Regions from separate parts of the uncultured Nisaea sp. genome, predicted to be linked through region 2. Evidence: predicted binding sites of a transcription regulator. Region 2 holds the regulator's gene; each other region holds the start of a gene.

Region 1 (10,746 bases), on a different contig from region 2:
TAATCCTTGCCGTCTCCGCCGGGGCCGACCTTGTCGTAGCGGGACTGGAACCAGGCTTTGTCGAAATCGATGCTTTCCTTGTACACGATGGGCGCAATGGCATCGAAAAAGGCGAGAGAGTCCTGCCCGGTCAACTTCGCGACGGCTTCGGAAAGCGCGGGTGACGTCAGCGGGCCCGTCGCGATGATGACGGAATCCCAGTCTTCCGGCGGCAATCCGTCAACTTCACCACGCTCGACCGTGATCATCGGATGCCCGGTGAGGGCTTCCTGGACCGCAGCGGAGAAATGATCGCGGTCCACTGCAAGGGCGGAGCCGGCGGGCACTTTGTGCGTATCGGCGGCCGTCATGATCACGGAGCCGACACGGCGCATTTCTTCATGCAGCACGCCAACGGCGTTACCTTCCGCATCGTCCGAGCGGAAGGAATTGGAACAGACAAGCTCGGCAAGACCATCTGTCTGATGCGCATCCGTCGAGCGATCCGGGCGCATTTCATGCAACACAACGGGCACTCCGGCCTGGGCCAGTTGCCAGGCAGCCTCGGATCCGGCAAGGCCACCGCCGATCACATGAACCGGGCGTATGTTCTCCATGAAATTTCCTAATATGTCGCTGCTGATGCTGTCTCGCAGAGAGATAGACTGGAACTCCGTCAACATCAACGGACGACCGAAGAAAGCGCTCGGCGTTAACCCTGTTTTCAATAGTTTTGGTCATCATGCCATCAGATTGGCGGCACTGCCGGTCACACAACAGGCATAAAGATTAATAAATCAGATGAGCGATACAGGGTATTTCGAGAGTTTCGACCGGCAGAAACTGGACCCGACCGACAAGGACGGTTTCAAATCTTCCATGATCGACTTCTGCCGAACCAACAAGATGGCGGCGGACGCCTTGATGGCCGGCAATGTCGAGATGCTCGGTCTGGAAAACCTGAAGGAAAAATTCGGGCCTAACTGGACGAAGGTTCGCGGCAAGGTCCACCTGCTGACCGAGACCATCATCAAGAAGATCATCACGCCGAACGATGTCTATGTGCTGGCCAATGCCGAGCAGTTCATCGTGCTGTTTGGCAAGGACGACAAGGCAACGGCCAACATGAAGGCCCGGCAGATCGCCAAGGAGGTGAACCGGCGCCTGCATGGCAGTGGCCCGGATAGCGGGCTCGACGGTGTTACCGTCAAGTCCATGGTCTTCGATATTCCGCGTGACGAGCCGGAGAAGCTGACAGACGTCAAGGCTCTGACCCAGACCGTGGAAGATACACGACAAGAAAAGCAGGCAGAAGAAACCGAGGCATTCGAACAAGCCCGGGACAAAATCAAGCTGGTCTACTGGCCGGTTACCAATATTCGCAAACGCCTTGTTTCCATGTACCGCGCCGAATTGTCGGTGCCTGACGGCATGATGTCAGAGGCTGGAAGCGAAACCGGTGCGCTTGAATGCGCGATGGATATTTCGGCGCTTCAATTGGCGCAGGCCATGCTGAAGGAAGCACCGAAGGCAAAGCCTTTTCTGCTGCTGCCTGTCCATATGGACACGTTGACCAACAAGCAGTTCCGGGAATCTCTTCTTGCCGAACTCAAGTTGCTTCCGGAATGGGCTGAGCGCCGGCTTTTTCTTTATATCAAGGGGCTGGACGACGACGTTCCCCAGACTGTTCTGCATAATAATTTTGCCTATATATCACCGTTCTGTGCCGGGTTCGTTGGAGGGTTTTCACGCTCTTTCAAACGGGCGGAACAATTACAGGGCGCCGGATTGATCGGAAGCGGTTGCAGCACCGGCGACGCGACAGAGATTACGCCCTCGCTGGTCGAGGAGCTGAGCAACTTTGTCGTAAACAATCATGCTGGCAGGAACCGGATATTTGTCTTCAATGCCCCCGATCTCGACACCGCGACAACGGCACGCAAGGTTCATTGCGATTATGTCGACGGCCCCGGGGTGGCACCCGCTCTCGGGGCTTTCGGCCCCGTTTTCAAGATCGCCTGAGCGGCCGGGACATTAGCAGAGTACGATAATCGCGCAGCCGAACACCGAGAGAAACGCTCCCAGAGAAGCCTGTAGAGATGGCCTCCGTCCTTCAACGATCCAGGCCATTGGCAAGATAAGAACCGGTGAGAGCGATCCCAGAACCGCTGCTATCCCTGCTTCGATATGGGCAAAGGCATAGAGCAGAAGCGTCGTTGATATGCAGTAACCGATCAGCCCGGGTGTGGTTGTGCGAAGCAGCAAGGCTGGTGTCAGAGTGGCTTTCTCCCGCGTATTGGGAAATGGCCAGAGAGCGATCAGGGAAACCACGAATGCCGCGCCGAGCAACCGGATGGCGGATAAAGCAATGGGCTCGCTCCCTGCCAGCATGGCCGGCTTCAAGGCCAGAAAGCCTATTCCCTGTGATAGGGCGGCAAGTCCACCGAACAGGATAACGGCGCCTGTGTGACCCTTTGGAGCGCTTTGCTCCCTGTTTTTCCCGGACGTTACAGCGAGGGCAATTCCGGCAAGAACGACGGAGCCGCCAATCATGTCCGAAAGGGTGAGTGTTTCGCCCAGATAGAGATAGGCCAGGAGGGCGACAATCGGAGCCTTCAGGGAGATGATCAGCTCGGTCTCTCGTGGAGTGCACCGGCGCAGGCATTCCACCATCGCCAGATTTCCGAGGATGACGCCGACCAGAATGCTGAATAGAAATGCGGGCCATTCATCCCAGCTCACGCTTTGCCAATAACCGAAAATGGCGGCAAGCATGCCCATCGTGAAGCCGGACGTGAGCAACTGTATCCGGGTGAACTCGAATGCGCCCAACTGTCTGGCTGGAGCATGGGCAATCATCATACCGGCCGCCCAGCCGCAGGACGCGCAGGTTGCCGCAAGGGCGCCAAGCAACATCACGGCGCCTCGGGCATGTCATGCCGTAAAGTCACCGGAGAGGGACGCCGTGCCGATGTCACCAGATAGACCGCGATGGTGATCAGGGCGAGGGAAGCCAGAGCGTTTGCCTGCAGAGGCTCTCCCAATAAGGCGACACCGAAAAGTGTTCCGAGCGCGGGAACCACGAAATTGATCTGTTGCATGCGCCCGGCACCAAGATGCGGCACCAGATAAAAGTAGATCAGCGTCGCGGCAGCTGTCGAACAGACACCAAGATAAAGCAGAGCCAGGATAGGGGCTGGTCCGGCATTTCCTGTCTCAAAAGGGGTTTCAAGCGCGAAAGCGCCGATTGTCGCGGGGATGGCGCTGAGCACAAGGGAGCCGGTTGCCATCTGCAGTGGAGGAAGTGTTATCCAGCGGCGGACATAGAGCGTTGTTCCCGCATAGCAAAGTGCGGCGCCAAGGATAGCCAGTTGTCCTGTGACATGCTGACCGAGACCGGAAAGCGCCGTGGTTCCGACCAGCACCAGCAGACCAGCCAGGCCAAAGGCTATGCCGAACAGGGAGCGCGGGGTCAGATATTCATCCGTGATCAAAAGCGGGGCCAGCATCACCGTTACAACCGGCGCAATTCCCATAAGCAGTGCGGCCAACCCGCTATCCACATGGAGTTCTCCGAAACCAATCAGGAGAAACGGCACCAGGTTTCCGAAGAGTGCGGGAACGGCATAGGCAAGCAGGGCAGGCCCGTTGACGGGCAACTGTCCCGCACGGAAACGCATGATGACATAGAGCATGCCGGCGCCGATCAGAAGGCGGCCGGCAACAATGGTGAAGGGGCCAAATCCGTCCAGTCCGATTTTTACGGCGGCGTAGGAGCCGCTCCAGGACACCGCAAGAAGACTCCAAAGAATGACGAGATGCATCGCAACCTCCTGCATGAGGGTTGGTAGGTGTGACAAAGCATGCTACAAATTAAGTAGCGATATTGCTACGTTTTTAATAGCGACATGACAAGAGAAAACCTGACAAAAATTCCCCGGCCCGGAGAACCCGTACGCGGATCGCGTACCGGTCAGCCGATCATGGTCCTTTTCGATCTGCTTGGCCGCCGCTGGGCGCTGGGCATCCTGTGGAATCTCAGTTCCGAAGCGTTGACGTTCAGGGAATTGCAGAGCCGCTGCGACACGGTCTCTCCAACCGTGCTCAATACGCGCCTGAAGGAGTTGAGAACCGCTGGGCTGGTTGAGAAAGCCGAAGGCGGATATGTCCTCACAGCCTCGGGCACCGAGCTGTTCCAGAAACTGAAACCGCTCGGTGACTGGGCTGCGGACTGGACCCGGACTCTATAGGCCGGGATCAGGCGCTTTTCTTCGCTCCGGCGGCTGCCAGATAGGGCGCGAGATATTTGCCGGTGTAACTGCCCGCTGTCTCGGCAACGGTCTCGGGCGTGCCTTCAGCGATGATCCTGCCCCCGCCTGAACCGCCCTCGGGACCAAGATCCACGATCCAGTCGGCGGTTTTGATGACCTCGAGATTATGCTCGATGACAATCACCGTGTTGCCCTGGTCAACAAGAGTATGGAGCACTTCCATCAGCTTGCGGATATCCTCGAAATGCAGCCCGGTCGTGGGTTCGTCGAGGATATAGAGTGTCTTACCCGTTGCCCGGCGTGACAGTTCCTTGGACAGCTTCACCCGTTGAGCTTCACCGCCGGAGAGTGTCGTCGCCGCCTGGCCGATCTGGACATATCCAAGCCCGACCTGATCCAGGGTCACAAGCTTGTCACGGATCGACGGCACCGCCATGAAAAACTCCACGCCTTCCTCGACCGTGAGGGCGAGCACGTCGGCAATGGATTTCTCCTTGTAGGTGATCTCAAGCGTTTCCCGGTTGTAGCGCTTGCCCTTGCAGACATCGCACTGGACATAAACGTCCGGCAGGAAGTGCATCTCGATCTTGATGACGCCGTCGCCCTGACAGGCCTCGCAACGGCCGCCTTTCACGTTGAAAGAAAAGCGCCCGGCTTTGTAGCCGCGCGTCTTGGCTTCCGGCAAGCCGGCGAACCAGTCCCGGATTGGCGTGAAGGCGCCGGTATAGGTCGCGGGGTTCGAGCGCGGCGTGCGGCCGATCGGCGACTGATCGATATCCACGACCTTGTCGATGAACTCGAGTCCGTGAATTTCGTCGTACGGTCCCGGATGCTCGCGGGCGCCATGCAGCTTCTTGGCAATGGCTTTCCACAGGGTCTCAATGATCAGGGAAGACTTGCCGCCGCCGGAAACCCCGGTGATGCAGGTCATGGTACCGAGCGGGATCGAGACCGTGACATCGTCCAGATTGTTCGCCGTAGCGCCGGTCAGCCGGATATGCCGCTTCTTGGTCGCTTTACGCCGCTTTGCCGGGATCGGCACCTGGCGAAGGCCAGTGAGGTACTGCCCTGTCAGGCTCTGCGGTGCCCGCATGACTTCTTCCGGCGTGCCGGCGGCAACCACGGTACCGCCATGAACGCCTGCGCCGGGGCCCATATCGACCACATAGTCGGCGGCCCGGATCGCATCCTCGTCATGCTCCACCACGAGCACGGTGTTACCGAGATTGCGCAACCGGACGAGGGTGGTCAGCAGCCGGTCATTATCCCTCTGGTGCAAACCGATGGAGGGTTCATCCAGTACATAGAGCACGCCGGTCAGGCCGGAGCCGATCTGGGAGGCGAGGCGGATACGCTGGCTTTCGCCGCCTGACAGAGTGCCTGACGCCCGCGACATGGTGAGGTAGTCGAGCCCGACATTGTTAAGAAAACCAAGACGTTCGTTGATTTCCTTCAGGATGCGCTCGGCAATCTCCGCCTGCTGTCCCGTCAGGCTTTCACTCAACCCGGTGAACCATTTCACCGCCTCGGAGATCGACAGCTCCGTCAGCTCACTGATATTGCGGCCTTCGATTTTCACCGCCAGCGCTTCAGGTTTCAGACGCTGCCCGTGACAGACCTCGCATGGTGCCACGGATTGATATTTGGAAAGCTCTTCACGGCTCCAGGCGGAATCGGTCTCCCGGAAACGCCGCTCCATATTCGGCACCAGCCCTTCGAAGGGCTTGTTGGTTTGATAGCTACGCAGTCCGTCGTCGAAGGTCATCACCACGCGTTCGCTACCTGTACCGTAGAGCAGGGCGCGCTGCGCCATTTCGGGCAGATCCTTGAACGGGGTGTCGAGAGAGACATCCAGATGCTTCGCCAGACTCTCCAGGGATTGCATGTAATATTTCGAGGAGGAGCCGGCCCATGGCGCAATGGCCCCCTTGCGCAGGGTCTTACTGCCGTCCGGAACAATCAGGTCCGGGTCAAAATACATGCTGTTGCCGAGCCCGTCGCAGGTCGGGCAGGCGCCAAAGGGATTATTGAAGGAAAACAGCCGCGGCTCGATCTCGTCAATGGTGAAGCCGGAAACCGGGCAGGCGAACTTGGCAGAGAAAGTCTTGCGCTCACCGCTGGACGCGTCCTCGGCAATCAGCAGGCCGTCCGACAGTTCCAGCGCGGTCTCCACGGAATCGGCGAGCCGGGTGCCTATACCTTCACGGACGACGAGCCGGTCCACCACCACTTCGATATTGTGTTTCAGCTTCTTGTTCAGCGCCGGTACGTCATCGATTTCATAAAGTTCGCCATTGACCTTGAGGCGCTGGAAGCCCTGCTTGCGCAGCTCCGCCATTTCCTTGCGATACTCACCCTTGCGGCCACGCACGATCGGCGCCAGCAGGTAAAGCCGGGTGCCTTCTTCCATCTCGAGAATCAGGTCGACCATCTGGCTGACAGTCTGGCTCTCGATCGGCAGGCCGGTCGCGGGCGAGTAGGGGATACCGATCCGGGCATAGAGAAGCCGCAGATAATCGTAGATCTCCGTCACCGTGCCAACCGTGGAGCGCGGGTTCCGGGACGTTGTCTTCTGCTCGATGGAGATCGCCGGTGACAGACCCTCGATCAGGTCCACGTCCGGTTTCTGCATCAGCTCCAGGAACTGCCGGGCATAGGCCGACAGGCTCTCGACATAGCGGCGTTGCCCTTCGGCATAGATTGTATCGAAGGCCAGCGAGGATTTGCCGGAACCGCTCAACCCGGTCAGAACCGTCAGGCTGTTCCTCGGTATGGAGACATCGACGCTTTTCAGGTTGTGCTCGCGGGCACCCTGGACACGGATATCTTTAGGTTCGGAAGAGGCTGACATTGGCGGAATCCGGACTAAGAACGAAACAGAAACATTTATACGGTGCGCAGCCGGTCTTGACCACCCGCATTTTGCAGGTGCAGCAAATCCCGAGGATTGACGCCCTGAAAGCATCACGACTGGATTAGCCGCTTCGGATATGGGACAGTCCGGCAAACAAATTCGCAGAGTGGAAATAGAACCATGGCAGGCAGCGTCAATAAGGTCATCCTTGTCGGCAATCTCGGACGCGATCCGGACATCCGGAGCATGCAGGACGGCAACAAGGTCGTGAACCTCTCGGTCGCAACCTCGGAATCCTGGCGCGACCGCAATAGTGGTGAGCGCAAGGAGAAGACCGAATGGCACCGGGTGGTGATCTTTAACGAGAACCTCGCAAAGGTCGCCGAGCAGTATCTCCGCAAGGGCTCGAAAATTTATGTCGAGGGCCAGTTGCAGACCCGCAAATGGACCGACCAGTCGGGCGTCGAAAAATACAGCACCGAAATCGTGTTGCAGCGCTTCCGTGGCGAGCTGCAGATGCTCGACGGCCGTAATGAAGGCGGTGGCGGCCAGGGCGGCGGCTATGGCGGTGACGACGGTTACAATCAGGGCGGCGGTTACGGCGGCGGCTCTGGAGGCGGGAACCAGGGTGGCGGTTATGGCGGCGGAGGCAGCGGCCCGGCACCGGCGGGCGGCCCGGGTGATCTCGATGACGAGATCCCGTTCTAGGCACTGCTCATATTTCAGGGAAAAGCCCGGGCCGCTCAGCAGCCCGGGCTTTTCTTTGCCTGCAAGGCAAAGAGATGGCCGTTATCAATTTTGACAATGACGGCATCCGGATTATCGATTTCCAGAATGGCTTTCGTTGTGGCCCCAATCTCCCGAACCAACACAGGGGGATTCACAAATGGCGCAACACGCAATTCTGAAACGGGAAATCAAGGCACTGGTCTTTGACCAGTACGGTACGGTCGTCGATATGCAATCGGGCCTGACCGAGATTGCCACTCCCTTCCTCAAGGACAAAGGCTGGGACGGCGAGGCGCACCGCTTCGTCACATGGTGGCGCCGGACTCATTTCGAAAACTCGATGATCGATGCGCTCTGTGATCGCGGTCACACGCCCTATCGTCAGATAGGCCATCGGGCGGTTTCGTTCGTCCTCGATCGTTGCGGAGTTGAATACAGGCAGGCCGAGGTGGAATGGCTTGTATCGGAGATCGAAAAGCTTCGCCCGTTCCCGGATGTCCTTGCCGCGCTGGCGAAACTTCGGGCGGCCGGATACAAGCTGATCATCCTGTCGAACGGGGACAGCGACATGCTGAAAGCAGCCGGTCCCTATATAGGTTTCGATTTTGATGACGTGATCTCGGTCGACCAGGCCGGTTATTTCAAACCGCACTGGAAAACCTACGCCAAGGCAGAGGAATTATCCGGCCTCGACCGGTCAGGCTGCCTCTTCGTCGCCAATCACGCCTTCGACTGTATCGGTGCGAAATCCTATGGCATGCGAGCTGCCTTCATCGACAGGCGCAAGAGGCCGTTCGGCGAAACACCGCATCAGCCGGATCTGATCGTCTCTGATTTCACCGAACTCGCGGACACGATGTGCGGGGCTAGCCGTGAGACCGCTTGACGGGATTCGTGTCGTCGATCTGACGCGGGTTGTCTCGGGACCGTTCTGCACAATGCAGCTTGGCGATTTCGGCGCCGAGGTGATCAAGATCGAGCGTCCGGGGAAGGGGGATGACGCGCGGGCTTTCGCTCCGCCCTATCAGGGCGATCAGTCCGCCTATTTCCTGTCCGTGAACCGGAACAAGAAAAGCGTCGTTCTTGATCTCAAGTCGGATAGGGACAAGGAAGAGCTCTGGCGCCTGATCGATGCCAGCGATGTCCTGGTCGAGAATTTCAGGCCGGGTGTCATGGACCGGCTGGGTTTCGGGTATGACGCGGTGAGACAGCGCCGGCCGGAGCTTGTCTATGCCTCGATTTCCGGATTTGGCGATACCGGCCCCGGGCGGGATCGGCCGGGATATGATGTTATCATCCAGGGAGAGGCCGGATTGATGGACCTGACCGGCCCGGAAGATGGTGCTCCCTATAAAGTTGGCACCTCAATCGCTGACCTGACGGCCGGCCTCACGGCATCGCAGGCGATTATGGCTGCGCTCTATGCCCGTCAACGGGATGGAGCGGGCCAGCATGTGCAGATCTCCATGTATGAGACTGTGGCTTCGCTGCTGACATTCAATGCCGGGATCTATTTTGCCACGGGCGAACCGCCAAGGCGGCGCGGAAATGCGCATCCGACGATTGTTCCCTACGAAACCTTCAAGGCCGCCGATGGTTGGATCAATCTGGGGATCGCCAATGACGGTTTGTGGCGTGCTTTCTGCGGCGCCATCGATCGCCCGGAGCTTGCCGCTGACGAACGGTTCGCGGGCGCGGAGGACCGGGTGCGCAACAGGGATGTGCTGACACCTCTTGTCACCGCAATCATTGCCGGGCGGGACAGGGACGAGTGGCTGGAATTATTGCAGCCGCTTGGTCTTCCCTGCGGTGCAATCCGGACCGTTGCCGAGGTTTGCGACAGCGAGATTCTGGAGATGCGCGGCATGATCGCCGGTATGCCCCATGCAAGCGCGGGTACGGTGAGAAACATCAAAAACCCGGCACGAATGAGCCGGACTCCTCTCGATATCTATGAAGCCCCGCCCATACTCGGGGAACATACGGAAGAGGTTCTCTCTGGCTTGCCGGAACGGAATAGCTGAGGCCGGACAACATGGCCCTGTCACGATAAGATGCGTGGATGAGCCTGCACAAAACCGATTTCAATCTTCTGAAGGCTTTCGATGCCCTGATGCAGACCCGCCATGTCACGCGGGCGGCGCAACTTGCCGGGATCGGGCAGCCGGGCATGAGTGCGGCGCTGAGCCGTCTTCGGGAGACATTTCAGGATGATCTGCTGGTCAGGCAGGGCGGAGAAATGGTTCCGACCCCGCGCGCCCTGGCCCTGGAGCCGGATATCCGGCGGGTGTTGCGGGAGATCGGGCGTCTGGTCGAGGAGCCCGACAATTTTGATCCGCGTGCCAGCACCCGCTGTGTGCCGATCAGGCTCTCGGATCTGCTGTCACGGCTGTTGCTGCCAGGGTTGCTTGAGTGTCTCAGTCGTGACGCACCGGGGATGGAGCTGGAAATTCTGCATCTGAGCCCGGATGCGACGGTCGATGCGCTGGAGCAGAATCGCATCGAGCTTGCCGTCAGTACGGATCTGCGCGCGCCGAAATCGATCCGAAGTGAGTTTTTCTTCAGGGACCGCGTGGTTATTGCCGCGCGCGGGGACCATCCGGACCTTGTCCGGCTCGGAACGCTGGAAGGGTTTCTTGCGACATCACAGATCAAGGTCGCGCAGAGCCCGATCGATGACCGTTTCGCCGATCGTCAGCTTGCCAGCCTTGGGCGCCGGCGGCACGTCCGGGCGACGGTGCCGCACTGGCTTGCGGTTCCGGACATTGTGGCGCAATCCGATCTGGTCGCGATCCTGCCGCACAGCATCGCCAGTAAGACACAGGCACAATATGGCCTGGCGCTGCTCGAGCCGCCTTTTCCGGATACCACCTTCGATTGGTCGCTCTACTGGCATCGCCGCCTTGCCGACGA
Region 2 (10,746 bases):
CTGTTTCCTGATGGCACCCCGCCACCATTCCTCCATGCGCCATGTCGGCGGCACGCGCGTCGAACTCGGCACCCGGACGATCTTCAACCTGCTCGGCCCGCTTTCCAACCCGGCCTTCGTGAAGCGCCAGCTCGTCGGCGTGTTCGCCCGTGAATGGGTGGAGCCGGTGGCACAGGTGCTGGGCAAGCTCGGCTCCGAACGGGCCTGGGTCGTGCACGGCTCCGATGGCCTCGATGAAATCACCACGACCGGCCCGACCTATGTCTCCGCACTGGAGGACGGCAAGGTCCGCTCTTTCGAGATTTCTCCGGAAGATGCGGGACTGCCGCTGGCAAAGCCGGAAGATCTCAAGGGCGGCGCCCCGGAAGAGAACGCGAAGGCTCTGCGCGACCTGCTGGAAGGCCAGACAGGCCCCTATCGCGACGTGGTGCTGTTCAATACCGCCGCCGCCCTGATGGTTTCCGAAAAGGTCTCCAATCTGAAAGACGGCGTTGCCATGGCCGCCGAGGCGATCGACAGCGGCAAGGCACTGGCGAAGCTTCTGGCGCTTGTCGCGGTGACCAACTCGCTCAACAAGGCAACCGAAAATGAGTGATATTCTCGCCAAGATCTGCGCCGACAAGCGTGAGCATATTGCCTCCTGCAAGGCCATCCGGCCGGTCGGTAAGCTGAAGTCGCACGTCAATGAGGCGTCGGCGCCGCGCGGGTTCGGAGCCGCCCTCAAAAGGGCCTCCCGGATTGGCTACGGACTGATTGCCGAGGTCAAGAAAGCCTCGCCCAGCAAAGGCCTGATCCGTGCCGATTTCGACCCGCCACGGCTTGCCGAAGCCTATGCGGCGGGCGGCGCCACCTGTCTCTCCGTTCTGACGGACCAGCCCTATTTCCAGGGCCATGACGATTTCCTGATCGCGGCCCGGAATGCGGTGACGCTGCCGGTCCTGCGCAAGGATTTCATGCTCGACCCCTATCAGGTCTGGGAAGCCCGTGCGCTTGGCGCCGACTGCATCCTGCTGATCATGGCCGCCCTCGAGGACGCACAAGCGGCCGATCTCGAAGCGCTGGCCATGGAGCTCGGTATGGATGTGCTGATCGAAGTGCATGACGGCGCGGAGCTGGACCGGGCCCTCGCGCTGAAATCACCGCTGCTCGGCGTCAATAACCGTAACCTGAAAACCATGGTGACGGATATCGCGACCACAGAGGAACTCGCCGCCCGGATTCCGGCGGACCGGATCCTGATTTCCGAAAGCGGCCTCTATGAGCCGTCCGACCTTGCCCGCATGGCTGCCGTTGGCGCACGCTGCTTCCTGGTTGGCGAAAGCCTGATGCGGCAGGAGGATGTGCGCCGCGCGACCGCAATGCTTCTGAGCGACCCCGTACCGGCGGTCGCCTGAGCGTCCCGCCCTTTAGGCATACGGATAACACGATGAGTGAACTGACCCATTTCGACGAGCGCGGCAATGCCGCCATGGTCGATGTCGGCGACAAGGACATCACCGAGCGCACCGCCACGGCGGCCGGTACGGTAACCATGGCCCCCGAGACCATGAAACTGATCGTCGATGGCGGTGTGAAGAAGGGTGATGTGCTCTCCGTTGCCCGGCTTGCCGGCATCATGGGCGCGAAGAAGACGCCGGACCTGATCCCTCTCTGTCATCCGCTTGCCCTCACCTCCGTCAAGGTCGAGCTGACCTGCGATACGGACCGCAATGCCGTCGATATCAGCGCTACCTGCAAGCTGAAGGGCCGCACCGGTGTCGAGATGGAGGCGCTGACCGCCGTCAGCGTCGCCGCCCTCACCGTCTATGACATGTGCAAGGCCGTGGACCGGGGCATGAAGCTCGAGAACATCCGCCTCCTTCACAAGGCAGGCGGCAAATCCGGAGACTGGCATGGCGAATGATCTGCTGCCGGTCGAGGAAGCCCTCAGCCGCATCCTTTCCGCAATGCCGCTCATGCCGGCCGAGGAAGTGCCGCTGACGGACGCCCACGGGCGCACCGCGGCTGCCGATATCGCCGCCCGGCGCACCCAGCCGCCGGAAGCCGTCTCCGCTATGGACGGCTATGCCGTGCGCGGTGCGGATGTTGCCGCAGCAGGCGCCAGCCTGAAACGGATCGGCACCGCCCCCGCCGGACATATCTTCGACGGCACAGTCGGTCCCGGTGAAGCAGTCCGCATCTTCACGGGCGGTGCGGTGCCCGACGGCGCCGATACCATCGTCATCCAGGAAGACGTGAAAGCCAGCGCGGAAGTTGACGGGGCCACTCTCGAAATCACCGAGGCAACGAAGACCGGCGCCTATGTGCGCCCGGCCGGCCTCGATTTCCGGGAAGGCGATGTCCGGATCAAGACCGGACGCGTGCTGACCGCACGGGATATCGGCATGGCCGCCGCGATGAACGTGCCGTGGATCGAGGTCCGGCGGAAACCGCGCGTGGCCATCCTGCCGACCGGCGACGAGATCATCCGGCCCGGCGATCCGACAGGACCGAACAAGATCGTCAGCTCCAACAGCTACGCATTGGCGGCACTGGTCAGGGCCTGCGGCGGTGAGCCGACCATTCTCGGCATCGCGCCGGACACGGTCGAGGGCCTGCAGGCCATGGTGCGCGGCGCCAAAGGTGCGGATATCCTGATCACGACCGGCGGCGCCTCCGTTGGCGAGCACGATCTTGTCCGTCACGCACTCGGCAGCGACAAATTCGGTCCGGGCGGACTTGAGCTTGATTTCTGGAAGATCGCCATGCGGCCCGGCAAGCCGCTGATTTTTGGCCATATCGGCGACACCCCGCTGCTTGGCCTGCCCGGCAACCCGGTTTCCACCATCGTCTGCGGCACGGTATTCCTGCGGCCGGCCATCTCCGCCATGCTCGGCCGGACAGAGCCGGACAACCGCACTCTGAAAGCGCGCCTCGCCATGCCGCTGAAGGAAAACGACCGGCGCCAGGACTATCTGCGCGCGACCTATCATCTGGATGAAAACGGCGAAGCCGTGGTCGAGATCTTCGAACGGCAGGACAGCTCCATGCTGGCCCTGCTGGCCGATGCAAACTGTCTGCTGATCCGCCCGCCACACGGCCCGGCGCTCTCTGCCGGCACCAAAGTCGATGTTCTTCCCCTTGGTATCGGCACCATTTCAATCTGATCTCCCGCTCGATCAGAGGCTTGACGCAGAACAGGAACCAAAGTAGAACATTGCAAATGTTTATCTTTTGTTCCTGACGGAACCAGTGCGGGAGTCCCTGATGCTCACAAAGAAGCAGCACCAACTGTTGCTATTCATCCAGAAACGGCTGGAAGAGAACGGAGTCTCCCCTTCTTTCGACGAGATGAAGGACGCACTGGACCTGAAATCAAAGTCAGGTATTCACCGGCTGATCACCGCACTGGAAGAGCGCGGCTTCATCCGACGCCTGCCGCACAGGGCCCGTGCTCTGGAAATACTGCGCACACCCGATTCAAGCGCAACGGTTCCGGCCCAGGCGGACACAATGCATCCCGCTGCATTGGACCGTACGGCCAGCCGTGGCTTTACCCCGAATGTCATCCCTGGAAATTTCGCCCGCGCCTCCCGCAATGACGAAGATGTTCCCAGACAGGCTCCCGCGGAAGCCACGCATTCTGACGAAGAGATGATCGATCTTCCCATGCTCGGGCGGATTGCCGCCGGCACACCGATCGAAGCACTGCGGGACAATAGTGCACGCATCGGCATTCCCGGCTCCATGATCCGGGCGGGGGAGCATTACGCGCTGGAGGTTTCCGGCGATTCCATGGTCGATGCCGGTATCCTCGATGGCGATACGGTTGTCATCAAACGCGGCGATACCGCCGAAAACGGCAGTATTGTCGTTGCCCTCGTGGACGAGCATGAAGTCACGCTGAAAAGGCTCCGCCGGCGCGGCCATGCCATTGCGCTGGAGCCAGCCAACCCGAATTACGAGACGCGGATATTCGGCCCGGATCAGGTCCGGATTCAGGGCAGTCTCGTCGGGTTGATGCGGAAATATTGAGGCCGGCAATTAGCCGGCGTTCGCGCCCCAGATCACACCAAGATCGGCGATCTTCACTTCTGGCTGCGGCTTGTTGCGTGCCCGGACGGAAAGGACGTGGCGCCGTTCTTCCTGCGCCTTGTTGATCGCGACACTCTTGATCTCGCGCCGGTTGGTCAGCGGGATTTGATCGAAAACCGACGTCGCCCATTCATGACGCGCTTCGTTTCCTTCTTCGTCGGAGGCTTTCTTGATCGCGATATAGGCAAGGTTCTTGGTGCCGACAACATCGGAAACCGAGTCAGCCAGAATGCGCAGAGCCCGCTTTTTCAAAGTATCCGACACTGGCACATCACCTTTCAAAAAACGCAGCCCGCACAATAAAGATAATTATTTTGACTAAAGTTATCTCTTTTTTCGCATAAAAATTCAATTTGTTTTATAGCGCAAACGCTTCGTCACGCTGGACCAGGGCCTGTTCCCTTGAATGTCTCTTGAATATATCACTTTGGGCACCGGTTCATCCAGCCAGATCGCGATGGAGCCACCGGGTCTGATCTGCTTCGGTCCGACGATCAAACGCGGAGCCGGACAGATGTCCGGCACACGAATGCGGGTCACCAGAACGTCCGCTCTCTGACAATCCTCGGAAAGTGACTGCGCGTCCGACGACCAGGCCACAGCCCCCAGCCGCGATGCGGTGATGGCACATCCCAGACTGTCGCAATTGAACCTGGATGACTGCTTTGGCTCGCCCTCCCGCATATCCGGCAAGCCGGCGCGGCGGCGCCAGACTCCGACAGAAAACCCGGAACGGCCGGAGGTTGTGACGATCTGTGCCTCCGAAATGACACCGACCATCCGGGCACGGTCGGCAATCAGCAGGTCGGGAGAGGCCCAGGGCCCCACCAGCAGAACGGCCAGGCAGACGGCAAGAACGGGAGCGGCGCCGAGCCGCAGGCGGCCACGGAACAGGCACAGCCAAAGACCGGCACATGCCGTAAAACCGATAACCCAGCCGGGGGCCGCCACGACCGTATGCGTTGCATGCGGCCAGCTCTGAACGATGGTGGCAAGACGGAGCACGCCATCGATGCCCCATCCCATCGCGACCAATGCAGCCCCCTCCAGCTCGAATGGCATCAGAAGCAAGACCGCGACGCCAAACGGCATGATCCAGAGGCTTGCCGCCGGAACGGCAAGCAGATTGGCCGCAACGCCATAAAGCGCGGCTTTCTGAAAATGATACAGCGCCAGCGGCAGTGTGGCGGTCGAGGCGACAAGGGAGCTGAGAGCGAGCAGGACGACATACCGGGTAACCCCGGCAAGTGGACGGCCCCGCACCGGATACCGGCTCCAGACACCGGTCTCGTAAACGGCGACGAGGCAAGTGACTGCTGCGAACGACAACTGAAAACTTGCGCCCAGTACATATTCGGGGCGCACCGCCATGATACTCGCCGCAGCGGTCGCGATCAGGCGCATGGAAATAGCCCGCCGGCCAATCACAACGCCGATCAGCACCGCTAATGTCATGATATAGGCACGTTGCGTCGGCACCGAAGCCCCCGACAACAGCAGATAAGCCGTCGCAAACAGTACCGCTCCCGCTGCCGCCGCTCTTCTTGTTGGCCAGAGCAATGCCGTCTTTGCATTGAGGCTCAGCAGCAGGCGGATAAAGAAAAAGACACAGCCCGCGACAAGCCCCATATGCAACCCGGAGATCGCCAGCAAATGCGCGATCCCCACATCGCGCATGGCCTCTGTCGCACGCTCGGAGATCCAATCCCGGTCACCGACAAGCAAGGCCGCGGCGAGCGCGCCGGTATCCCCCGGAAGCCGCGCCCTGATTCGGTCCGAAAGCGTTGTACGAAGGGCCGCAAGCCTGCCGGACCAAGGCACCTCCCCCCGCGTCTCGACGGTCAGCGGGCCAAGGGCAAAGCCGACGGCGCCTATCCCGTCGAAATAAAGCGCCCTCTGGAAATCATATGCATAGGGAGAGACTGGCGGCGGCGGTGGTCTGAAACGCCCGAAAACCTTGATTCGCGAGCCTGCGGGCGGTGCCTTGTCCCGCTTCAGCAACAGCACCCGTACCCGACCGGGCCGCTGTTCCGGCTCAATACGGCCAAACTGCTCCACCCGCACGATCAGCCGCTCACCACGGGATGTGACGCGTACCTCCTCCACCATTCCAGTGAGAGAAACCGCCATTTCCCGCTTCAAAACCGGCGCCGCAACCTGCCAGGCCCGCACTTGCGCAGCCGAGAACCCGGCGACAACAGCCAGAACCGCTATCAGACAAAAGACGGAAGCCGTGGAGAGCCGGGTCACCAGCAGAAGCAGGGCAAGAAGGACAAACAATCCAGGCCCGACCCAGAGTGGCGGCTCGAAAGACAGCTCGAAATAGCCGAAGATACCGATGCCAAACGCAACAGGCAGCCAGAGTCCGGCGCGCGGCCGGTTCTCGGCCAAAACGCCCTCCCACCAGCCGCAAATCCGCCCGGGCAGCAAGCCCCCCGCCACGGTCCAATCTCGCACTGCACCGGCCAATGTGCTACACAGCCCCGCGCCCACAGGCCAAGATGGCCGGGGGCTCACCCTTTGCCCAACAAATCACGAGAAAACAGCTCCATGTCCGTCGTCACGCGCTTTGCCCCGTCGCCAACCGGTTTCCTCCACATTGGTGGCGCAAGGACCGCGCTCTATAACTGGCTCTATGCGCGGCACACGGGCGGAAAATATCTGGTCCGGATTGAGGACACCGACAAGGCACGCTCCACCCCGGAAGCCGTGCAGGCGATTTTTGACGGCCTTGCATGGCTTGGCCTGCTCGGCGACGAGGAGCCGGTCTATCAGTCGGCCCAGCTTAACCGGCACGCGGAAGTGGCAAAGGAACTGGTTGCCAAGGGCCGGGCCTATTACTGCTACTGCACGCCCGAAGAGCTCCAGACCATGCGCGAGGAGGCGAAGGCCGCCGGAAAGCCGATGCGATACAACGGCATGTGGCGCGACCGCGATCCGTCCGAGGCACCAGCCGGCGTCGATCCGGTTGTACGGCTGAAAGCGCCGCTTGAAGGCGAAACGACGCTGGTCGACCACATCCAGGGCGAAGTCACCGTACAAAACGAGCAGCTTGACGATTTCGTGCTGCTGCGCGGCGACGGCACCCCGACCTACATGCTCTCAGTCGTTGTCGACGACCATGATATGGGCATCACCCATGTGCTGCGCGGCGACGACCACCTGAACAACGCCTTCCGCCAGGCCGCTCTTTATCGTGCGATGGAGTGGGATGTTCCGGAATTCGGCCATATCCCGCTGATTCACGGTGCCGACGGCGCCAAGCTGTCAAAGCGCCATGGCGCGCTCGGAGTCGATGCCTACCGGGAAATGGGCTATCTGCCGGAAACCGTGAAAAATTACCTGCTCCGCCTCGGCTGGGGGCATGGCGATGACGAGATCATCTCCTCCGCGCAAGCCGTCGAATGGTTCACGCTGGAGGCCGTCGGCCGCTCTCCGTCCCGTTTCGATCTTGCCAAACTGGAAAATCTGAATGGCCATTATATCCGTGAAGCCGATGATTCCAGACTGACCGATCTTGTGATCGCCGGCCTCGGAAACGTCGACGAAACCGGGCAAAAACGGATTCTCAAGGGCATGGACGGACTCAAGCAGAGGGCCAAGACCATCGTCGAGTTGACGGAGAACGCCGCCTTCTATACCGCATCCGTGCCCTTGAACTTCACGGAGAAAGCCCAAAATCTACTGACGGAAGAAGCTCTTAGCCACCTCACCGCCCTCACCGCCGAACTTGAAGCGATGCCGGACTGGAACGAGGAAGCCATTGAGCAAGCCGTCCGCACCATCGCCGAAAAAGCCGATATCAAACTCGGGAAGCTGGCCCAGCCGCTGCGCGCGGCGCTCACAGGATCAACCGTTTCGCCAGGAATTTTCGAGGTCGCCGCCGTTCTGGAACGCGCGGAAACCCTTGCCCGGCTCAAGGCGATTTGCGGCACTGCACAATAGAGACTAATATCCGCCGCGATTAAGCGGCTCGTTGCTCTCAACTCCCATCCAAGGGAATGCGGGGCAGCCGCCCAACAAGCACTAAGGGAAGCTCAGGATGACTAAATCAAACACCGGCAGCTTTACACTCACCGATAATCAGACCGGCAAGAGCTACGACCTTCCAGTCCTGCACGCATCGGTCGGCCCGAATGTGGTCGATGTCCGTAAATTTTATGCCCAGACCGATCACTTCACCTACGACCCCGGCTTTACCTCGACCGGCTCTTGCGAGTCTGCCCTGACATTCATCGATGGCGACAAGGGCATTCTGCTCCATCGCGGGTACCGGATCGAAGACCTAGCCGAAAAATGCACCTTTCTCGAGGTTGCCCATCTGCTTCTGAACGGCGACCTGCCAAACAAGGAACAGAAGGCCAAGTTCGACCACGATGTCACCTATCACACGATGGTGCATGAGCAGCTCAGCAACTTTTATCGCGGCTTCCGTCGCGATGCGCACCCGATGGCGATCATGTGCGGCGTTGTTGGTGCCCTGTCGGCCTTCTATCACGACAGCACCGACATCAATGACGACCATGCCCGCATGGTGGCATCCTTCCGCCTGATCGCGAAAATGCCGACGCTCGCCGCGATGGCGTATAAATATTCCATCGGTCAGCCGTTCAACTACCCGAAGAACGATCTGAGCTACGCTGAAAACTTCCTGCACATGATGTTCTCGGTCCCGGCCGAGGAATACAAGATGAACCCGGTGCTCGCCAAAGCGATGGATCGCCTCTTCATCCTGCATGCCGATCACGAGCAGAACGCATCCACATCGACAGTCCGTCTTGCCGGTTCTTCAGGCGCCAATCCGTTCGCCTGCATCGCGGCCGGTATCGCCTCCCTCTGGGGCCCGGCACATGGCGGCGCGAACGAGGCTGTGCTGACGATGCTCAACGAGATCGGCCACAAGGACAACATCAACGAGTACATCAAGAAGGCGAAGGACAAGGACGATCCCTTCCGCCTGATGGGCTTCGGTCACCGGGTCTACAAGAACTACGATCCGCGCGCCAAGGTTATGCAGGAAAGCTGCCACGAGGTTCTTGAAATCCTCGGTGTCGACGATCCGCTGCTGGAACTCGCGATGGAACTCGAGAAGATCGCGCTTGAGGACGAGTATTTCGTCAGCCGCAAGCTGTTCCCGAATGTCGATTTCTATTCCGGCATCGTGCTGAAGGCGATGGGCTTCCCGACCTCCATGTTCACCGTTCTGTTCGCCGTTGCCCGGACCACGGGCTGGGTCGCGCAGTGGAAGGAAAGCATCGAGGATCCGCAGGCAAAGATCGGCCGCCCGCGCCAGCTCTACACGGGCCCGACCGAACGTCCGTTTGTCGAGCTCGATAAACGCTAAAACATCTCGTCAAATCGATGAAGAAACGGCGGCGCGAAAGCGCCGCCGTTTTCTTATGGGCGATTGGGCGATGGGATGGTTATGGCTGTTCGGGAAGTGCAATACCGGCCGCTTTCGCCACAGCCAGAGCAGCCCGGTCCGACGGTGCGATCTCGCCGGTTCCGAGAATCTCGCGCAGAGCCTCGCCGGCGGCGATACTGCCCCCGCGGGCCTTGCTGTCGTCAAACAGGCGGGCGACGGCAACGGTCAGTGCCTCGGGCGTGCAATTATTCTGCATGAAAAATGGCTGGACCGGCCGCTTCAGGATCCAGTTCGCCAGAACCACGGCCTCCATATTGACAAGCATCCGTCCGATCGGAACCGAGAGCGGGTTGACCTTGTAGCCGACAACCGTCGGAACGCCAGCAAGCGCCAATTCGAGTGTGACCGTTCCCGAAGCAGCCAGCGCTGCATTCATGGCAGAGAATGCATCATATTTATCGTCGGGATTTTCCAGAATGACCGGCTGCAAGGGCCAGGATTTCACCCCTTCCCGCACCATCTCCGCAACACCGGGAACGGTTGGAATCACGACACGCAGGTTTGGATAACGCGGAGCCAGACGCTTCACGGTCTCGCCAAACCCCGGGAGCAACCGGCGCACTTCACCCGGGCGGCTGCCCGGCAGCACACCAAGAACCGGTACCTTCGGCAGAATCCGTGTCCGCGCGCGCAGGCGGGCTCCGTCACCATCCGGTTGCACCGATGCCGGATGGCCGACGAACGTGGTCTTGAGACCATGCTCCTCGAAATAGGGAGGCTCGAACGGGAACAGGACCAGAAGCTCATCCAGGAACTTCGAGATGGTCTTCGCCCGGCCCGGCCGCCAGGCCCAGACGGTCGGCGCTACCATATGCAGCAATGGAAATGGAATGTTCTGGCCCGCGGCGCGGCGCTTGAAGAGACGCTTCTGCACACGCAGACTGAAAGCCTTGGAATCGATCGTCAGCAAAATATCCGGTTGCAGCTCCAGGATATTGTCCACGGTCTGGCCGATGCGCCGCAACAGCTTCGGGGCATGCGGAAGAATCTCGAAAACCCCCAGCACCGCCATTTCCGATATCGGAAACAGGCTGGTCAGGCCTTCGTCCGCCATCCGGTCTCCGCCAACACCGGCGAAACGCACCTGGCCGCCCGTCATCCTTTTAAGGGATTTCATCAGGCCAGCGGCAAGCACGTCGCCTGACGCTTCACCGGCGACGATATAAACCAGCGGCGTCCGTGCCGCAGGCTGGTTCACGACAGGCTTCCCTGGAGGCCGTCGATACCAACGAGGAACAGCCCGGCCG
Region 3 (10,746 bases), on a different contig from region 2:
GTCTGCCCGCCTGCGACCCTTCTGGCGCCGGTCTCGGCCGTGCTTGCCGACAGCTCCGTCGCCCTTGGTGCCCAGGATTGCCATATGAATGAGGCTGGCGCCCATACCGGCGATATCTCGGCGGCGATGATCAAGGATCTCGGCGCGGCTTATGTCATTGTCGGCCATTCCGAGCGGCGGGCCGATCATGCGGAAAGCGATGTTATTGTCAGAGCTAAGGCTGCCGCAGTGCTGGCCGCCGGTTTGACGCCGATCATTTGTGTTGGCGAGACCGAAGCGGAGCGCGATGCGGGGGAAGCGGAAACCATCGTCGGGAAACAGATTCGGGGATCCGTTCCGGAAGCTGCAGCCGAAGATACCATCGTCATTGCGTACGAGCCCGTCTGGGCGATTGGCACCGGCCGGACACCAACCGTGGATGACATAGCCGCCATGCATGCCCATATGCGGCAGGTGGCCGGTAACGTGCTGGGCGGTGCCGACAAGCTTCGCTTGCTCTATGGCGGCTCCGTAAAGCCGGGAAATGCCGTGGAAATCCTCGCGCTTGAGGATGTGGATGGCGCTCTTGTCGGCGGTGCAAGTCTCAAGGCGGAAGATTTTCTCGCCATCGCCGCGGCCGCACCGTAAAGCCGCGAGATAGAATTCGCCCTAGCCAAGCGCGGGCGAGGGAGCTAAAACGCGGCTTCAATCATTCTACCTTTCGGAGCGCGTCCAGTCGTTGCGCCGGAAGAGAGCCTGGAAAGAATCATGATCGAAGTCCTGCTTGTCGTTCATCTGATGATCGCTCTGTCCCTTGTAATCGTCGTTCTGCTGCAGCGGAGCGAAGGTGGCGGGCTGGGCATCGGTGGCGGCGGCGGCGCTGGCGGCGGTTTCATGTCCGCACGCGGTACGGCAAACCTGCTGACCCGGAGCACGGCAATTCTCGCGGCCTGCTTCTTCGGCACGAGTATCCTGCTTGCGATTCTCGCCGAAACGAACACACGCGGCTCGATTGCCGATCAGGTTCCGGTGACTTCCGAGCCTGCTGCTCCGACCGGTCCCGCGGCTCCGGTCTCTGAATAACTCTTAGTTTCCGGCGTGTTCGGCGCCCCGCTCGAAAACGGGCGGGCGAACGGGCGCGTTTTGTCTATGTCAGTTTCATCAATTCGGATATAACGCAGCTCCATGTCTCGCTTTATTTTCATCACCGGCGGCGTGGTTTCCTCTCTCGGTAAAGGTCTCGCCTCTGCGGCCCTTGGCTCGCTCCTGCAAGCGCGCGGCTATAAGGTCCGGCTGCGCAAGCTCGACCCTTACCTGAACGTGGATCCGGGCACCATGAGCCCGTATCAGCACGGCGAAGTCTTCGTCACCGACGACGGCGCGGAAACCGATCTCGATCTCGGCCATTACGAACGCTTCACCGGGGTCTCCGCGACCAAGAATGACAGCGTATCCACCGGCCAGATCTATATGGACGTGATCTCGCGGGAGCGGCGCGGCGACTATCTCGGCGCCACCATCCAGGTCATTCCGCACGTCACCGACGCCATCAAGGAATTCTGCAGGTCGAATCTCGGAGACGAGGATTTCGTGCTGTGCGAGATCGGCGGCACGGTCGGCGATATCGAAAGCCTGCCATTTCTCGAGGCGATCCGTCAGCTCGGCAACGAGCTTGGCCGCGAGCGCTCCCTGTTCGTGCATCTGACGCTGGTGCCGTGGATTGCTTCCGCCGGCGAGCTGAAGACCAAGCCGACCCAGCATTCGGTGAAGGAACTGCAGAGCGTCGGTATTCAGCCGGACATCCTGCTGTGCCGCTCCGAGCATGAGATCCCGGCCGAGCAGCGCCGCAAGATCGCACTGTTCTGTAACATCCGCCCGGAAGCGGTGATCCCGGCGCTCGACGTGGATTCGATCTATCACGTGCCGGTCGCCTACCATAATGACGGGTTCGATGTTGAGGTCTGCCGCCATTTTGGTCTGCTGGAAGAGGGCGAGCCGGAACCGGATCTGACGCGCTGGACCGATATCACCCATACCGTCCGCAATCCGGAAGGCACGGTGAAGATCGCGGTTGTCGGCAAATATACCAGCCTGCTGGACAGTTATAAGTCTCTCGCCGAATCCCTGACCCATGGCGGCATTGCCAACAAGGTGAAGGTGGAGCTGGACTGGATCGACAGCGAAATCTTCGAGCGCGACGACACTCTTCACCGGCTCGAGGATGTCCACGGCATCCTGGTGCCCGGCGGTTTTGGCGAACGCGGAGCCGAAGGCAAGGTCAAGGCCGTGACTTTCGCCCGCGAACACAAGATTCCTTATTTCGGGATCTGTTTCGGCATGCAGATGGCGGTGATCGAAGCCGCCCGTGCGCTGGCCGGGATGGAGGGCGCTGGCTCGACCGAGTTCGGTCCGTGCGAGCTTCCGATTGTCGGCCTGCTGACCGAATGGGTGCGCGGCAACGAGACAGAGCAGCGCGCGGCGGACGGCGATCTTGGCGGGACCATGCGTCTGGGCGCCTATGATTGCAGCCTGGTCGCCGATTCCAAGGTGCGCGAAATTTACGGCACCGAGATGATCAGCGAGCGTCACCGGCACCGCTATGAGGTGAACATCAATCACAAGGCGGCACTGGAAGCGGCCGGTTTGCGGTTCTCTGGCCTGTCGCCGGATGGCGAGTTGCCGGAGATTGTCGAGCTGCCGAGCCATCCCTGGTTCATCGGCGTGCAGTTCCATCCGGAACTGAAGTCGAAGCCGTTCGAGCCGCATCCGCTTTTCACCAGCTTTATCGAGGCTGCCGTTACCCAGTCCCGTCTCGTCTAGGTCGAGGTGGGCCGGGTACGGCCCGGGAGGATCCATATGAGCGCGAAAACCGTCAAAGTCGGTCCCGTTGAGTTTGCCAATGACAAGCCCTTCGCGCTCATCGCCGGGCCCTGCGCCATGGAAAGCCGGGACCATGCGCTGGAGATGGCGGAAGCCCTGACTGGTATCTGCGCCGATCTCGGCATCGGCTTCATCTATAAAAGCTCCTACGACAAGGCGAACCGGACCAGTGTCGGCTCCGGCCGTGGTGTCGGCATGGAAAAAGGCCTGCCGATCCTGGCCGAGGTGCGGGAGAAATTCGGCTGCCCGGTGCTGACGGACGTGCACGAATCCCAGCAATGCGCGCAGGTCGGCGAATATGTCGACATCCTTCAGATCCCGGCCTTCCTCTGCCGTCAGACGGACCTGCTGCTCGCGGCAGCCGCGACCGGCAAGACCGTGAACGTGAAGAAGGGCCAGTTCCTGGCCCCGTGGGAAATGCCGAATGTGGCGGCCAAGGTCGCCAGCACCGGCAATGAGAACATCCTGCTGACGGACCGGGGAACGAGCTTCGGCTACAACACCCTGGTCAGCGACATGCGCGGCCTGCCGACCATGGCCAAGACCGGCTATCCGATCATCTTCGATGCGACCCATTCCGTGCAGCAGCCGGGCGGGCAGGGCGGCACGTCCGGCGGTCAGCGCGAGTTCGTGCCGGTGCTGGCGCGTGCGGCAATCTCCCTCGGCATCGCCGGTGTTTTCATCGAGACCCACGAGGACCCGATGAGCGCGCCAAGCGACGGTCCGAACATGGTGCCCCTTGCGGAAATGCGCGCACTGCTTGAAACTCTGCAGGCATTCGACAGTCTCGCGAAAGCGAATCCCATCTCTCTCGAATAAGCCTCAGGAGCGGAAAATGCCGGTTTTCTCGGATGGTCTTGGACTTTCAGTCACAGCCGCCTCCGGGGAGGCCGCAGCGGCTTTCGGCGGGACCGTTGAGGGCTATGTCCGCTTCACGCGCGATACCGGCGACCGTCTCAAAAATACCCTGACCGCCGACCCGGACATGCCTCTCGCACATGTGACCCAAGGCTATTTCATGAAGCTCTTCGGGACAAAGGCAATGGCATTGCGGGCGGACAAGGCGCTCGGTACCGCGAAAGAGCTTTCCTCCAGGATTGCGATTACCGACCGGGAGCAGGGCCACCTCGCTGCCCTCGACAACTGGTGCGCCGGGAATATCGATGGCGCGGCGGATGCCTGGGAGAGCGTTCTGCTCGATCATCCGACGGACATGCTGGCGCTCCGGCTGGCCCATTTCGCCCATTTCTATGCCGGAGACGGCAGCAAAATGCGGGACAGCGTGGCCCGGGTTCTGCCGTCCTGGGACAAATCCCATCCGCTCTACGGCAACCTGATCGGCATGTACGGTTTCGGGCTGGAGGAATCCGGCGATTACCGCCGGGGCGAGCGGATGGCGCGCGAGGCGGTCGATATCGACCCGAAGGATGCCTGGAGCGTGCATGCCGTCGCCCATGTCATGGAGATGGAAGGCCGGCACCGGGAAGGGATCGACTGGATCCAGGGCCTGGAGCCGCACTGGAGTTCCGTGCACAATTTCCGCTTCCATGTCTGGTGGCACCGCACACTGTTTCATCTGGAACGCTACGAGTTCGACACGGTGCTGGAGCTCTATGACAGTCAGGTCGCCAGCGATCTTGAGGCGGACCAGTATCTCGACGTGGTGAACGCGGCAGCATTGCTCTGGCGGCTGGAACTTTACGGTATCAAAGTCGGCCCGGAACGCTGGGCCGCGTTGGCGGAGCTGGCAAAGAACCACTTGGACGATCACGAACTCGTTTTCGTTAGCCTGCATTACCTGATGGCGCTGCTTGGCGCCGGCCGGATGGAAGAGGCGGGTGAGCTGGTCGAGAAGCTGCGCGCCTACGCTGACGGCGAAGGTACCCGGGGCCAGACACAGGCGAAGGTCACGAAGAAAGTCGGCCTCGCCCTGGCCGGCGCCATGACCGCCATCCGCACCGGCAACCCATCCCGCGCCGTTTCCCTGATCTGGCCGGTGCGCTATGACATCCGCCTGATCGGCGGCAGCCATGCGCAGCGCGACGTGTTCGAGGAAATGCTCGTGGACGCGAGCCTGAAAGGCAACGATCCCCGTATCGCCCGCGCTCTACTCGCCGAGCGGACAACCCGGAAGCCGCACAGCGCCTGGAGCTGGCAGCGCTATGGCGACGCGCTGGGAGATACTCCCGAGGCGACGAGCGCCAAGTCCCGCGCGGACGAATTACTCGCGCAGGCCTGACGAAAGTCACCTATCACCGCCGTCATCCCGGACCCCGATCCGGGACCTAGGCATCGTAGGGTGGTGTGCGCCTTACATGGATCCCGATTTTCACCGGGATGACGGTGTGTGGGGGGATGTTGTTATCCCGGATTCTCAATCCAACACCAGTTGTGGCGCGCCGTTTGAAGTTTTCTGCGGCGTCCTGCCATCAGGCGTTAGCGTGCAGGTGACGCGCTGGCGGAAGGACGAGAAACTCTCGAACGTCACCACGTCGACCGGTTCGTCGAAATGCAGGGTGACGCGGAAGCGGGCGTGCATTTCGGCGGCACTGACATCCAGAACAGTTGCCGTGAATGGCTGGCCGAGATAGCGGCCGGTGACGCGGTCGCCCTTGCTGACCGGGCTCCGGTTTTTGGGCCGGCTGGCTGCGGCTGACAGGCTGTTCCAGTCCTTGAAGCCCATGTCGTGGGCGATCCGTTCAAGGGACTGGCTGTGGGAAATGACGATCCCCTGCGCCGCGAGGTCTCGGCGTAGTTCGCCGGCGCTGTATTTCAGCTCTTCGGTTGAGGGAAGTGTTTCGCTGTCGGACATGACAAACCTTTCATCCACGCGACATGCGGAAAGTGAATGGTGCTCGCCTTGCCATTCCCGCATGCCGGAGACATCGGTTTGATCATCGTCTTGAAGGGGATTTCACCGTGGCAGAGCCGCGAGCGGCGGGCATCCCCGAGCCCGTTCGTGGAAAATACCGGCAAAAGCGTTCAAGTCAACAGACCCTCAATAGGGCGTGCCGTCTTTCTTCTGGAACTGATGGTCACCGTCGACCCAGTCAACCCTGAGATCGAGTTCCGGATAATCCACCTGATCGCCGGGCGTCCGGTCACCGACTTCGAGGTAGCTTGCCGGCGCATCGGACCGGTTCACCAGGCAGTGGGCGTCGGGTTTGTTCTTCGGGAAGGCCGCGCACATGCCGGGCGTCAGAACCTGCTCGCCAGCATCGGTGATCAGCGTCAGCTCGCCGGAAACGATGAAGACGAATTCATCCTGCATCGTGTGCCAGTGGCGCAGGGCGGAACCCTGTCCCGGGGGCACTGTCGTCAGGTTGACGCCGAAATTGACCAGCCCGCCGAATTCGCCAAGCTGCCTCTTCTCGCGCAGCTCGCAGCCTTCCTGGAACGGGGCGGGATAGCTGCTGCCGATCCGTGCCGGAACATCCATCGGATCGAAGGCCGGTTTCGCCGGTTTGCTCATTCCTGTCTCTCCTGTGTTTTGGTTAACAGGATCATAGGGGAAGCGTGACCACACACAAAATCACCGCGACGGCATTGCAACCGGACGCCGCGCCGAGTATGCCTCTCCCGGCCGGGGTTTCCGGCGATTTCAGATCCGATCATCGTCTTTCTGGAGAACGATCCCATGAGCGCCATCGTCGATATCACCGGACGCGAGATTCTCGACAGCCGCGGCAACCCGACCGTCGAGGTCGATGTGACCCTTGAGACCGGTGCCATGGGCCGCGCCGCCGTGCCGTCCGGTGCCTCCACGGGCGCTTACGAGGCTCTGGAGCTGCGCGATCAGGATGCCGGCCGCTATGGCGGCAAGGGTGTGCTGCAGGCCGTGGACGCGGTGAATGGCGAGATCTTCGACGCGCTCTACGATATGGATGCGAGCGAGCAGATCGTCATCGACAAAACCCTGCTCGAACTCGACGGCACCGACAAGAAGGAGCGCCTCGGCGCCAACGCGATGCTTGGCGTCAGCCTTGCCGTCGCCAAAGCCGCAGCCGACGATCACGAGATGCCGCTCTACCGCTATATCGGCGGCGCTTTCGCCCATTTGCTGCCGACGCCGATGATGAACATCATCAATGGCGGGGCGCATGCGGATAACCCGATCGACTTCCAGGAATTCATGATCATGCCGGTCTCCGCTGCCACTCTGGCGGATGGAGTGCGCGTCGGAGCGGAAGTGTTCCACGCGCTGAAGAAGAAGCTCTCCGAGGCCGGGCACAGCACCAATGTCGGCGACGAGGGCGGTTTCGCACCGGACCTGAAGAGCGAAGAGGAAGCCCTGGGCTTCGTCATGTCGGCGATTGAAGCCGCTGGTTACAAGCCGGGTGACGATGTCGCCATCGCGCTCGATCCGGCTTCGACGGAATTCTTCAAGGACGGCAAGTATGTGCTGGCCGGGCAGGGTAAGACGCTGGATGCGGGCGGCATGATCGATCTCTATGAGGATCTCTGCGCCCGTTTCCCGATCGTCTCCATCGAGGATGCGCTGTCCGAGGATGACTGGGACGGCTTCAAGGCCCTGACGGACCGGATCGGCGGCAAGGTCCAGATTGTCGGCGACGATCTGTTCGTCACCAACCCGGCACGGTTGCGCAAGGGCATCGCCATGGGCGCGGCCAACTCCATTCTGGTGAAGGTCAACCAGATCGGCACCCTGACCGAGACACTGGATGCCTGCGAGACGGCGCACAAGGCCGGTTACACCACGGTCATGTCGCACCGTTCCGGCGAGACCGAGGATTCGACTATTGCGGACCTCGCGGTTGCCGTGAATGCCGGACAGATCAAGACCGGTTCGCTCTCCCGCTCCGACCGGATGGCGAAGTACAATCAGCTGATCCGGATCGAGGAAGACCTTGGCTCGGCGGCCCGTTATGCCGGCCGTGCAGCCCTCGGCCCGCGCGCCTGATAAAATCGCGTGACACTTCAACCCGGAGGCGATCACGTCGTCTCCGGGTGAGTCCTTTTGGCAACATGTTGTTCCGATTGAGAACCTTAAATTGAAGGTTCTCATTTCGTTCACGTTGACCGTCCGATTCGCGAGTGATTCACTGCGGGTCATTGGAGACAGGTCATGACCCTCGCATTCGAGTTCAAACGGCGTGCACGACACGTGGTCGGCCCGGTTATCGGCTGCCTGCTCCTTGGCTATTTCGTTTTCCATTCCATTGAGGGCGACCGGGGCATCCATGCCTGGCGCGCGCTCGACAGCAAGATAGAGATCGCGGAGGCCAAGCTTGCCGTGCTCAAGGGCAAGCGCGAGTCGCTGGAGAAAAAGGTCTCGATGCTGCATCCGGACAGCATCGACCGTGACCTGCTGACAGAGCAGGCGCGCCGGGTGCTGAACTACCTGGATCAGGATGATTTCGTGATCTCCGGAATGTCCGCCACGGAGACGGTAAAACCCGTTGGTGCAGCGCAGCAAACCATTGATGCAATGCACAAAAATGCAAAAACGCGGGCAATTTCAATAGCTTCCAACAACAATTAACCTAAATCGGGTTGAATATAGGATATCTCTTTATTTTCAATAAGTTAACTCTATTGAAAATCCAATTAATTTGAAGTACTTCTCTTTCCATACCAACTGAGGTGTCAACGCATCAAATGACACCTTTGATCCGGTCGAAAGGGAGAGAGATGGCTCAAGCGAAGTCTGCTGCCGGCGCCAGCCGCAGCGCACCCACACGGACTCGTAAATCCCGACCCGCCAAACCACCAAAGAACAACGCTGCGGAGCTGCTGCCGTTTTATCGCGACATGCTGCTGATCCGCCGGTTCGAGGAAAAAGCGGGTCAGATGTACGGGATGGGGCTGATCGGCGGCTTCTGCCACCTCTATATCGGCCAGGAAGCGGTCGTGGTCGGCATGCAGTCCGCCATTGGCAAGGGCGACAAGGTCGTCACCAGCTACCGCGATCACGGACATATGCTTGCCTGTGGCATGGATGCGCGCGGTGTGATGGCTGAGTTGACCGGCCGGATTGGTGGCTACTCCAAGGGCAAGGGCGGCTCCATGCACATGTTCAGCCGCGAGAAGGATTTTTACGGGGGCCACGGTATCGTTGGCGCCCAGGTTCCGATCGGTGCGGGTCTTGCCTTCGCCAACAAGTTCAACGGCACCAACGAGGTCAGCCTGACCTATCTCGGCGATGGCGCCCTGAACCAGGGCCAGGTCTACGAGACGTTCAATATGGCGGCGCTCTGGAAGCTGCCGGTCATCTTCATCATCGAGAACAACAAATACGCCATGGGTACCTCGGTAACCCGTGCGGCGGCCGGTATTTCGCTCTACCAGCGTGGCGCGGCCTATGGCATTCCGGGTGCGGAAGTGGACGGCATGGATGTCGTCGCCGTACAGGAAGCGGCGGAGAAAGCGGTCAAGCATTGCCGCTCCGGCAAGGGCCCGTACATCCTGGAAATGAAGACCTACCGCTATCGCGGCCATTCCATGTCCGATCCGGCGAAATACCGGACCAAGGACGAGGTCAACAAGATGCGTCAGGAGCATGACCCGATCGACCAGCTGCGGGCGACCCTGCTGGAAATCGGAGTCGAGGAAGAAGAGCTGAAGGGCATCGACCGCGAGATCAAGGCGATTGTTACGGACGCCGCCGATTTCGCCCAGTCCAGCCCGGAGCCGGATCCTTCCGAACTCTTCACGGATATTTTGGTCGAAGCCTGAGTAAGCGCGCGCTGCCCGCGCAGGTTCTGCGCGGCGCCGCGGGAGGAAGAAGCGAATGAGCGTACAAATCCTGATGCCGGCCCTGTCGCCGACCATGACCGAGGGCAAACTTGCCACCTGGATGGTCAAGGAAGGGGATACTGTTTCCGCCGGTGATGTGCTTGCGGAGATTGAGACCGACAAGGCCACGATGGAAGTCGAGGCCGTTGACGAAGGCACGATCGGCAAGATTCTGGTGGATGCCGGGACCGACAATGTCGCGGTGAACACCCCGATTGCGGTTCTGCTGGAAGAGGGCGAGGACGCCAGCGCCATCGATAGCGCTGATGCAGCACCCGCACCGGTAGCCGAAGCTCCGGCCGCTGAAGAGCCGAAAGCGAAAGAACCTGCCTCCGCCGCGCCTGCTGCTCCGGCCGCCGTGGTGCCGGAGAGTGACGAGGACAAGTATTTCGACGAGGTGAAGACCCAGACCATCCGCGAAGCCTTGCGGGATGCCATGGCCGAGGAAATGCGGTCGGATGACCGCGTCTTCGTCATGGGCGAAGAGGTCGCGGAATATCAGGGTGCCTACAAGGTGACCCAGGGGCTGCTGCAGGAATTCGGCGACAAGCGGGTGATCGACACGCCGATCACCGAGCACGGTTTTGCCGGTCTCGCCGTCGGGGCGGCTTTCGGTGGTCTGAAGCCGGTTGTCGAGTTCATGACCTTCAACTTCGCCATGCAGGCGATCGACCACATCATCAACTCGGCCGCCAAGACACTCTACATGTCCGGCGGCCAGATGGGCTGCCCGATGGTGTTCCGCGGCCCGAACGGCGCCGCTGCACGAGTCGGTGCGCAGCATTCCCAGTGCTATGCCAGCTGGTACGCGCATTGCCCGGGCCTCAAGGTGGTCTCCCCCTATTCGGCGGCCGATGCCAAGGGCCTGCTGAAGTCCGCGATCCGTGATCCGAACCCGGTGATTTTCCTCGAAAACGAGGTGCTCTACGGCCAGTCCTTCGACGTGCCGGTGAGCGAGGACTTCACCGTTCCGATCGGCAAGGCCAAGATCGTCCGCGAAGGCACGGACGTGACCATCACTGCCTTCTCCATCATGGTCGGCAAGGCCCTGAAGGCGGCCGAGAAACTGGCCGAGGAGGGGATCAGCGCCGAGGTCATCGACCTGCGCACCATCCGTCCGCTCGATACGGC

What was found. The regulator LexA, encoded in region 2, represses DNA repair genes until DNA is damaged. The targets are predictions, from matches to a motif close to ATGTTCTANTTTGGTTC.
Region 1: a site for LexA is predicted at 7,120-7,136, ahead of uvrA (excinuclease ABC subunit UvrA). Genes of this name have one in related genera too.
Region 3: a site for LexA is predicted at 7,876-7,892, ahead of AAC126_RS09435 (septum formation initiator family protein). Genes of this name have one in related genera too.

Annotation. Positions count from the first base shown of each region.
Region 1 is NZ_CAXBDC010000032.1:11,051-21,796, reverse strand. It holds gene trmFO (methylenetetrahydrofolate--tRNA-(uracil(54)-C(5))-methyltransferase (FADH(2)-oxidizing) TrmFO) at 1-596, opposite strand, end outside; gene AAC126_RS09200 (hypothetical protein) at 781-2,001, shown strand; gene AAC126_RS09195 (DMT family transporter) at 2,014-2,895, opposite strand; gene AAC126_RS09190 (DMT family transporter) at 2,895-3,803, opposite strand; gene AAC126_RS09185 (helix-turn-helix domain-containing protein) at 3,963-4,229, shown strand; gene uvrA (excinuclease ABC subunit UvrA) at 4,237-7,101, opposite strand; gene ssb (single-stranded DNA-binding protein) at 7,285-7,812, shown strand; gene AAC126_RS09170 (haloacid dehalogenase type II) at 7,991-8,719, shown strand; gene AAC126_RS09165 (CoA transferase) at 8,706-9,857, shown strand; gene AAC126_RS09160 (LysR family transcriptional regulator) at 9,896-10,746, shown strand, end outside.
Region 2 is NZ_CAXBDC010000026.1:13,627-24,372, forward strand. It holds gene trpD (anthranilate phosphoribosyltransferase) at 1-595, shown strand, start outside; gene trpC (indole-3-glycerol phosphate synthase TrpC) at 588-1,394, shown strand; gene moaC (cyclic pyranopterin monophosphate synthase MoaC) at 1,427-1,903, shown strand; gene glp (gephyrin-like molybdotransferase Glp) at 1,893-3,146, shown strand; gene lexA (transcriptional repressor LexA) at 3,247-4,014, shown strand; gene AAC126_RS07970 (hypothetical protein) at 4,024-4,338, opposite strand; gene AAC126_RS07975 (ComEC/Rec2 family competence protein) at 4,423-6,465, opposite strand; gene gltX (glutamate--tRNA ligase) at 6,625-8,019, shown strand; gene AAC126_RS07985 (citrate synthase) at 8,117-9,418, shown strand; gene lpxB (lipid-A-disaccharide synthase) at 9,498-10,697, opposite strand; gene lpxI (UDP-2,3-diacylglucosamine diphosphatase LpxI) at 10,694-10,746, opposite strand, start outside.
Region 3 is NZ_CAXBDC010000034.1:2,136-12,881, reverse strand. It holds gene tpiA (triose-phosphate isomerase) at 1-627, shown strand, start outside; gene secG (preprotein translocase subunit SecG) at 748-1,062, shown strand; gene AAC126_RS09465 (CTP synthase) at 1,165-2,799, shown strand; gene kdsA (3-deoxy-8-phosphooctulonate synthase) at 2,836-3,678, shown strand; gene AAC126_RS09455 (tetratricopeptide repeat protein) at 3,695-5,098, shown strand; gene AAC126_RS09450 (glyoxalase superfamily protein) at 5,234-5,671, opposite strand; gene AAC126_RS09445 (cupin domain-containing protein) at 5,858-6,331, opposite strand; gene eno (phosphopyruvate hydratase) at 6,497-7,780, shown strand; gene AAC126_RS09435 (septum formation initiator family protein) at 7,946-8,362, shown strand; gene pdhA (pyruvate dehydrogenase (acetyl-transferring) E1 component subunit alpha) at 8,512-9,555, shown strand; gene AAC126_RS09425 (pyruvate dehydrogenase complex E1 component subunit beta) at 9,611-10,746, shown strand, end outside.